3 regions of the Staphylococcus sp. AS1337 genome follow, and region 2 is predicted to be linked to each of the others. Evidence: predicted binding sites of a transcription regulator. Region 2 holds the regulator's gene; each other region holds the start of a gene.
What was found. Region 2 encodes NrdR, which represses ribonucleotide reductase genes. Its sites were predicted from a motif close to AACACNATATATNGTGTT; they were not measured.
Positions count from the first base shown of each region.

Region 1: nrdD (anaerobic ribonucleoside-triphosphate reductase) is a predicted target of NrdR. The motif match lies at 1,699-1,716, and genes of this name have one in related genera.
Region 3: nrdI (class Ib ribonucleoside-diphosphate reductase assembly flavoprotein NrdI) is a predicted target of NrdR. The motif match lies at 1,727-1,744, and genes of this name have one in related genera.

Region 1 covers NZ_JBOIHZ010000001.1:5,868-9,164, reverse strand. The annotation lists gene ACSUE0_RS00030 (thiazole synthase) at 1-530, shown strand, start outside; gene ACSUE0_RS00025 (ThiF family adenylyltransferase) at 530-1,528, shown strand; gene nrdD (anaerobic ribonucleoside-triphosphate reductase) at 1,741-3,297, shown strand, end outside.
Region 2 covers NZ_JBOIHZ010000002.1:126,892-130,188, forward strand. The annotation lists gene gap (type I glyceraldehyde-3-phosphate dehydrogenase) at 1-554, shown strand, start outside; gene nrdR (transcriptional regulator NrdR) at 884-1,354, shown strand; gene ACSUE0_RS03325 (replication initiation and membrane attachment family protein) at 1,355-2,737, shown strand; gene dnaI (primosomal protein DnaI) at 2,738-3,297, shown strand, end outside.
Region 3 covers NZ_JBOIHZ010000004.1:92,032-95,328, forward strand. The annotation lists gene nrdE (class 1b ribonucleoside-diphosphate reductase subunit alpha) at 1-1,093, opposite strand, end outside; gene nrdI (class Ib ribonucleoside-diphosphate reductase assembly flavoprotein NrdI) at 1,056-1,454, opposite strand; gene ACSUE0_RS07795 (DMT family transporter) at 2,177-3,058, shown strand; gene queF (preQ(1) synthase) at 3,079-3,297, shown strand, end outside.

The DNA of each region.
Region 1 (3,297 bases), on a different contig from region 2:
TAAGGATTGCCGAAATAGCAAATCATGCAGGAGTCTGTGACATGATTAAAGTAGAGGTCATTGGTGATGACGAAACATTATTGCCAGACCCATTAGAAACATATGAAGCATGTAAAGTGTTGTTGGAAAAAGGTTATACGGTCTGTCCATATATTTCAAATGATGTCGTATTAGCTAAGCGCTTAGAATCACTTGGTGTACACGCGATAATGCCACTTGCATCACCTATAGGGACAGGTAGAGGTATTAACAACCCATTAAATTTACGCTATATCATAGAACGCACAAATGTGCCCATCATAGTTGATGCGGGTATTGGTTCCCCTAAAGATGCTTGTCATGCGATGGAATTAGGTGCTGATGGTATTTTACTTAATACGGCAATATCAAGTGCAGCGGATCCTGTGAAAATGGCAGAAGCAATGAATAAAGGGATTACTGCCGGAAGATTGAGTTATGAAGCAGGAAGAATACCTGTGAAGTATACGGCACAAGCATCGAGTCCAACTAAAGGTATTGGATTCTTATGATAGAACGGTACAATCGACAGGTAAGATATCATCAGTTTGGTGAGCAAGGTCAAAGCCAACTTCAAAAAACTCATGTCATGATTATGGGTGCAGGTGCACTTGGTAGTCACAGTGCAGAAATGTTAGTAAGGATGGGGGTAGGATCACTTACTGTAATCGATATGGATATTGTTGAATTATCCAATTTACATAGACAGGCGTTATATGATGAGTTGGATGCGGAACAAATGTTACCTAAAGTTGAAGCATTAAAGCATAAGTTGAATCAAATCAATAGCAACGTACAAGTAACAACAATAGATCGAGAAATAACAAATTTAAATATAGAAAATCTATTAACGGCATATCATCCGGATATTGTTATAGATGGTATGGACCATTTTAAAATAAGATATTTAATCAATGAATCTTGTAATAAGCAAAGTATACCTTGGATTTATGGTGCTGCAGTTGGTAGTAAAGGTACTGTTTATGGTATCGATAATCAAGGACCATGTTTGAAATGTCTACTTGAAACAATGCCAAGTACTGGTGAAAGTTGTGCAATAAATGGTGTGCTACCACCAGTGATTTATCAAGTAGCTAGTATGCAAATTTCCGAGCTAATGAGATGGGTCTCTGGCGAAGCATTTTCAAAAAAACTTATAACTATAGATTGTTTTAATATGCAATATAAGTCAATGGATATTAGTGCTTTAACACAAAGTGATTGTAATGTTTGTGTGAAGCATGAGTATGAATTATTAAATGATAAATACGACACCAAGATAGAGAAGCAATGCGGAGATATGTTCTTGTTACGCTTTAACGCCGACATTTTTAACCATATTGATTATTTACCAGTTACTGTGAAAAAAACTAATGACTTTGTGAAACTATTGGCGTATGAGGCTCATGAAATCACACTGTTCAAAGATGGAAGAATGCATGTCTATGGTACTGAAAATGAGGAGGAAGCTAAGAAAATTTATAGAGAAATTGTAAAGAGTTTGAGTTGAATATAAAATAATTTAAAACACTGATTAGACAATAGGATGATTAACTATTGTGTAGTCAGTGTTTTTTATATTTTTAGATTGTTAATATAGATGTTTTGAAAATGTAATTAAAGTTCACAAATACTTTGAAAAGATTTTACAAATTTGTGAACTGCTTATTTATACATTGAAACACTATATATTGTGTTATAAATTTAAATAAAACACAACATATAGAAAAGAGGGGTAAAATGAATAAACTCGAACAAGATTTAAAGAATTTAATAACTAAAGATCCTACAGTGATAAATGAAAATGCCAATAAGGATAGCGCTACATTTTCGACGATGAGAGATTTAACAGCCGGTGTAGTATCTAAATCATATGCGTTAAATCATTTATTACCAGAACATATCGCAACAGCTCATAAAGAAGGGGACATACATTTTCATGATTTAGATTATCATCCATTTCAACCGCTTACGAATTGTTGCTTAATAGATGCAGAAAGTATGCTCAAGAATGGTTTTCAAATTGGTAACGCAACTGTGACTTCACCTAAATCAATTCAAACAGCTTCTGCCCAACTTGTACAAATCATTGCCAATGTTTCTAGTAGCCAATATGGAGGGTGTACAATTGATCGGGTTGATGAATTACTGAGCCATTACGTTCAATATAATGAAGCTAAGCATCGAGAATTGGCTGAAAAATTTGTGACACCACAAGACATAGAAACTTATGTTGATTATCGAGTTTCACAAGATATCGAAGATGCTATAGAAAGTTTAGAATATGAAATTAACACATTGTATACATCAAATGGTCAAACACCTTTTGTAACATTAGGATTTGGATTAGGAACAGATACATATAGCCGTAAAATCCAACAAGCAATTCTTAACACTAGAATCAAAGGTTTGGGTAAAGATCGTATTACTGCCATCTTCCCAAAACTTGTATTTTCAATTAAAAAAGGTGTGAATTTTAGTTCGAAAGATCCGAATTATGATATAAAACAATTAGCATTAGAGTGCTCTACTAAAAGAATGTATCCTGATATTTTGAATTATGATAAAACGGTCGAAATATTAGGTGATTTTAAAGCTCCGATGGGTTGTCGTTCATTTTTGCCAGCTTGGAAGAACGAAATTGGAGAATTTGAGAATAATGGAAGATGTAATTTAGGTGTTGTGACATTAAATGTGCCTAGAATAGCAATTGAATCTAATGATGACATTGAAATGTTTTGGAAGATATTCCATGAACGAATGGCACTAATGCATGATGCTCTCGTCTATCGAATTCAACGCATTTCCGAAGTAACACCTAATAATGCACCTATTTTATATAAAAATGGTGCATTTAAACATCGTTTAACGGATAAAGAAGATATTATGACATTGTTAAAAGGAAAACGAGCTACTTTATCTATGGGATATATCGGTTTGTATGAAGCGGCTACAGTGTTTTATGGTCCTAATTGGGAAACACAGTCTATAGCTAAAAAATTTACATTAGATATATTAAAAGCAATGAAAGTTTACCAACTGAAATGGACTGAACAATATGATGTTTGGTTCAGCGTTTATAGCACACCAAGTGAGTCTCTAACCGATCGTTTTTGTAGACTCGATATGGAAAAATATGGTGAAATACCGAACGTCACTGACAAAGGATATTATCAGAATTCATTCCACTATGATGTAAGAAAAGATATTACACCATTTGAGAAAATTGATTTTGAAAAGGAATATCCTTTTTATGCAAGTGGTGGTTACATCCATTAC
Region 2 (3,297 bases):
TTGGACCAGTCGCTAAAGTTTTAAATGATGAATTTGGTATTCAAAATGGATTAATGACTACTGTTCATGCTATTACTAATGATCAGAACAACATCGACAACCCTCACAAAGATTTAAGACGTGCACGTTCGTGTAATGAGAGTATTATACCAACTTCTACAGGTGCTGCAAAAGCGTTGAAAGAAGTCTTACCTGAATTAGAAGGAAAATTACATGGTATGGCTTTAAGAGTACCAACAAAAAATGTATCTTTAGTAGACTTGGTTGTAGATTTAGATGCAGATGTAACGGCAGAGCAAGTTAATCAAGCATTTAAAGACAATGATTTACAAGGTGTTATTTCAACTGAAGATGCACCATTAGTATCAATGGATTTCAATACTAATTCACATTCAGCTATCATTGATACACAGAGTACAATGGTTATGGGTGATAATAAAGTAAAAGTAATTGCATGGTACGATAACGAATGGGGCTATTCAAATAGAGTTGTGGATGTTGCCGTTCAAATTGGTCAATTATTGAAAAGTGATGTTGCAGCAGTAACATATTAAAACTAAAATCATACCTGTAATAACAATATGATTGTATTAATTTATAAACTCCTTCTAAGTTAGTTTGCATTTAAGCATACTAATTTAGAAGGAGTTTTATTAATGTTATTAACACATCGATGAATAAGAAGCTAGATATATTCAAATATTTGGTGTAATGAGAGTATCCTTTTATAGTAAGAGTTGTCATCAGAAAAAATGTGTAAGAGTTAGTTTAAAATAATTTAGCATTAATTCATATATGCTAAATTGTGTAATAGCGATTCTTTTGTGACATGCATATTTATAGTATAATAGAAGATAATCATAAATGAGAGGGTGATAATTCGATGAAATGCCCGAAATGTAATTCGACTCATTCTCGTGTTGTAGACTCTAGACATGCAGATGAAGTTAATGCGATTCGTCGTAGAAGAGAATGTGAAAATTGTGAAACAAGATTCACAACCTTTGAACATATAGAGAAAAGACCACTTATCGTGGTGAAAAAAGATGGAACACGGGAGCAATTTTCGCGTGAAAAAATATTAAATGGTTTAGTACGTTCTTGTGAAAAGAGACCAGTTCGTTACCAACAATTAGAAGATATTACTAATAACGTAGAATGGAAGTTGCGAGATGAGGGACACGCAGAAATTTCTTCTAGAGAAATAGGAGAGCATGTGATGAATTTACTTATGCATGTAGATCAAGTGTCCTATGTACGATTTGCTTCTGTTTATAAAGAATTCAAAGATGTAGATCAATTATTACAATCAATGCAAGGTATATTAGTAAATAATAAACGGAGTGATTCGTAAATGGGGTTACAATCATATGATTATGGATTGAGACCACATGATAATTTTACTATCGTGCGTGAATTTTATTTAAATAATAATCATTTAGAAATCTTGAACAGATTGTTCACACCGATGATAGGCGCTAATGCGACAGGACTATATCATTATTTAAACCAATTTGTTGACCACGAAGTAGATGCTGTGTTGACGCACTATATTATTATGAGTGAGTTGAAAATTAATCTATTAGAATTCAGAAAAGAAATGGATTTGTTAGAAGGTATTGGATTGGTAAAATCTTATGTAAATCATAACGAGCAGCATTCCTCATTTGTTTATGTTCTTAATCAACCACCTACTGCGAAACAGTTTTTCAGTGATCCTATGCTATCAGTTTATCTATATAGTGAGGTGAGTAAACAACGTTACCAACAATTAAAACGTCACTTTGAAACTAAAACTTCTTTAGACTTAAGTAGTTATCAAGATATAACACGCACATTTACTGATGTTTTTAAAATTCCTAATAAAGCATTAGCGCAAGATACAGCATACATCCAAGATGATAAGTCGTATGAAGGTTTAGACCTTACACGCGTTCACTTTGACTTTGAAACATTATATGATTTGTTACAAAATCATTTTATTAGTTCAAAAATAGTTACGAATGATGCTAAAGCGTTAATAACACAAATTGCAACATTATATGGTTTGACGCCTGAATCGATGAAGCGTATTATTTTAAAATCGATAACCAGTGCTCAAGAATTATCTTTTGAAGAATTAAGAAAACACGCACGTACTTATTATTTAATGGAACATGAACAACAGTTACCCAATTTACAAGTTAAATCAGAAAAAGATAATGTCCTTTCTTCACAAGTAACTACTTCTGAAGAAACGTCAAGTCAATCTGATAATTGGTTGGTACAATTGGAGCAAACAAGCCCGATTGATATGTTAGCATCGTGGTCAGAATCAGAACCTACTACACAGCAAAAATTCATGATTGAAGAATTGATTGAACGTGAAAACTTATCTTTTGGTGTTATTAATATTCTATTGCAATTTGTTATGTTGAAGGAAGATATGAAATTACCTAAAACTTATATTTTTGAAATAGCATCAAATTGGAAGAAAAAAGGTATTAAAACGGCTGAACAGGCATATGAATATGCAATGAAAGTTAACCAACCTAAAAAAGAATCTTATCCTACCAAAAATAGATATAAACAAAAACAATTAGCTTCTAGGGAAATGACACCGAAATGGTTAGAAGAGCGAGATGAGAAACCAGAAAAAGATAACCAACAGCATAACGACGAAGAAGATGAGAAGTTAAAAAATGACAGAGAGCAATTTTTAAATCAATTAAAAAATAGATGGAAGGAGGACGAATAAATGAAATCTTTTAATAATATCATGGGGGAGTCAGATGATTTATCAAAACGCATAGAAAAAATAAAAAAAGATGTGATTAATGATTCTGATGTTAAACGCTTTTTAAATGAGCATCAATCAGAATTGACAAATGCCATGATAGATGAAGACTTAAATATTTTACAAGAATACAAAGACCAAGTGAAACACTATGATGGACATGCTTATAAGGATTGTCCCAACTTTGTAAAAGGTCATGTTCCAGAACTATATATTGAAAGTAACCATATCAAAATTCGTTATTTACCATGCCCGTGTAAGATAAAGTATGATGAAGAAAGGTTTAACTCTCATCTAATTACTTCGCACCATATGCAACGTGATACTTTAGACGCTAAACTTGAAGATATTTACATGGATAGAAGAGATAGATTAGATGTTGCAATGGCAGCAAACAAAATTTGCGATAAAATCACGAAGCACAATCCTCAAGTTAAAGGATTATACTTGCACGGCCCATTTGGGACAGGGAAGTCATTTATTTTAGGTGCAATTGCAAATCAGTTAAAAACCGAAAAAAT
Region 3 (3,297 bases), on a different contig from region 2:
CATTATCTTTAAACATTAAATATGGATAACCTGATTGTAATTGTGTTTGTGCAATCATATTCAGCATTTCACGTGCATCTTTTTTCTTTTTATCAACATTTGGGTTAGCAACAAGTTCATCGTAATATTCATCTAAGTTAATATCATCTAAAGTGACACCGTATTCTTTATAAATTGTATGCGGTGCAAACATATGGAAATCTTTGCCTTCTTTTGCAAGATCAAAGAACTTAGATGGCACAATTAATCCTGTTGAAATTGTAGACAAACGTAAATCTTCATCAGCGTTGACTTTTTTCGTATCTAAAAACTCTTCAACATCATAGTGGAAAATATTTAAATAAACTGCACCCGCACCAGGACGTTGTCCAAGTTGATCTGCATAACTAAAGCCGCCTTCAAGTGATTTTGCAACTGGAAGTACGCCTTTGGCAACGCCCTTTATACCTTTAATCGCTTCACCACGTGCGCGTAATTTAGATAAATTAATAGCAACACCGCCACCAATTTTACTTAACTGTTTAGCTGTTGAATCAATGAAATTAATTGAATTCAAGCTGTCATCTGTTTCAAGTAAGAAACAGGATACAAGTTCACCACGACGAGCACGACCAGCATTTAAAAATGTAGGTGTTGCCGGTTGGTAACGTTGTTCAACCATTGCTGAAATAAATTGTTTAGCTGTCGCTTTATGACCATTTGCTAGATATAATGCAACGATTGCTACGTGTTGCTTATAATCTTCTAAATATTGACTTTTATCGTTTGTTTTTAAAGCATAATCTTTGAAAAACTTACTTGCAGACATGTAACTCGCAAATTTAAAAGGGATACTTTTAGCGTAATCTGTTATTTCTATCAAATCTGCTTCTGAGTATTTTGCAAATAAGTCAAAATAGAAATCATTATCAACGAGATAGTGAAGGCGTTCGATTTCAGTATCAAAGTATATAGTCTTGTCTTCTATTTCCTCTAAATATACTGCTAATGCTTCTTGGTCTTTTTCTAAATTGAAAAAGCCATTATCTTTACGTTTAGTAACCTCGTTATTTAACTCAATATGATTGTATTTCTTCTCGTCCATAATCTTCATTGAAATGCCCCACCTTATCTTTAAATTCGCTAATATCATTTTGTGTTCCTTGTACTTCAAATTTCATTAATAAAGGAACTTGATATTTTTCTGATATAGACCGTCCAGCTTTCGCAAAGTTTTGACCCCAATTGCGATTTCCGCTCGCTGCAACGCCTTTTAATAAATTTTTATTTACATCTAAAAATGACTGAACTGGTTGTGGTACTTCGCCAAATCCTATCGTTCCAGTGACCAATATAAATGGTTCTTCAATTTTCTCAGAACAATTACTTTGTGTAATTTCCATCACATTCGTAAGCTCAGTTTTTTTGATGAATCTGCGTACATTGCCAGAAAATGAAAAATAGACAACCTTCATTGGACCACCTTCTTTCTTAATTTAACTAATATTTTATTAATGAAAAATCACAATTATAAAATCGAACTATTTCACTTCGTACTTAAAGAATGATAACTAGTATTAATTTTTTGGAGTGAACCACTATATATAGTAAGCTTGTTATCTATATGTTGGTATGTAAAAAATCATTAATTAAGTATTTATGCTTGATTTGTCATTATTAAACGCTCTTAATAGTGTTATTTTACTTAAAATTTGGTTTATTATAAATAAAGTGACCAGGCATATAAAACACAATATATTGTGTTTTGTTCTAATCATCAATACTATATTATGTGTTTCATTATACATAATTCAGAACCTTATTTAAAGGCCTTTGTTTTTGACAAAATATTGAAGAGCAGAGGTAAATGGCACCAATTCAACTTTAAACTGCTATTTTTGATTACAAAAAATTTTTTTTCTGAATTTAAGGTTTTTTCATTTGCTTTTTTTGAAAACCTTGTAACACTTGATTTAGCGTGGTTTAGGTATTAACCCCCTTCACGTTGCCCACAACACATATCACACAAACTATAAATTCTATTTAGATAAATTGTAAATTACCATACCAAGAACAGAACGTTTGTTCCCCTTTTATAATCATAATATAGTTACTTCAGACTTTCAAGGATATATACATATTCTAGAAATATATGCTAATATAGATACGTTAAAATCTAATAATTGAGGCGATAACTGTGAACCCTAAAGTTAAAGGTATCATTGCTATCCTTATTTCAGCAGTTGGTTTTAGCTTTATGTCTGTATTTTTCAGATTAGCTGGTGACTTACCTGTATTTCAAAAATCTCTTGCTCGAAATCTAGTTGCGATGTTTATACCACTTTATTTTATTTTCAAATATAAACAACCCCTATTTGGCAAACTTAGTAGCCAACCACTTTTGATTTCTCGTTCAACATTAGGTTTAATTGGTGTTTTGTTAAATATTTACGCGATAGATCATATGATTTTGAGTGATGCTGATACATTGATGAAGTTAAATCCATTTTGGACTATTTTACTGAGTTTAATATTCTTGCATGAAAAAGTTCGTAACTATCAATTCATTGCAATGATTGTAGCTATTATTGGTATGCTTTTTGTAGTCAAACCAGAATTTTCATCATCTATGATACCTGCCGTGATTGGTTTACTCTCTGGTATATTTGCTGCCAGTGCCTATACATGTGTAAGAGCGCTTAGCACTCGTGAAGCACCATATACTATCGTTTTTTATTTTTCATTCTTTTCAATTATAGTACTCATCCCGTTTACTATATTTACATTTGAACCCATGACTATGATACAAGTATTCTATTTGATTGGTGCTGGACTATCAGCTGCTGCTGGTCAAATTGGAATTACCCTTGCTTATAGCTACGCGCCTGCCAAAGATATTTCCATATTTACTTATGCGTCTATTATATTTACTGCATTCTTTGGATTTATCTTGTTCGGAGAATCACCAGATTTTTATGCCGTATTAGGTTATATCATAATCATTAGCTCTAGTTACTATATGTTTGAAAAAGCAAGACGCCAACCGCTAACAATTCAAAAGGAAGAACAAAAACCATAACATTAAAGGAGAGAACGATAATGACAGAAGGACGTAATAAAGAAGAGTTACAAGATATCACATTACTTGGTAATCAAAACAATAAATATAAATTTGATTACGACCCAACAGTCTTAGAATCGTTTGACAACAAACATCCAGGTCGTGACTATTTTGTAAAATTTAATTGTCCAGAATTCACATCACTATGCCCTATCACTGGTCAACCTGATTTCGCGACAATATATATATCTTATATA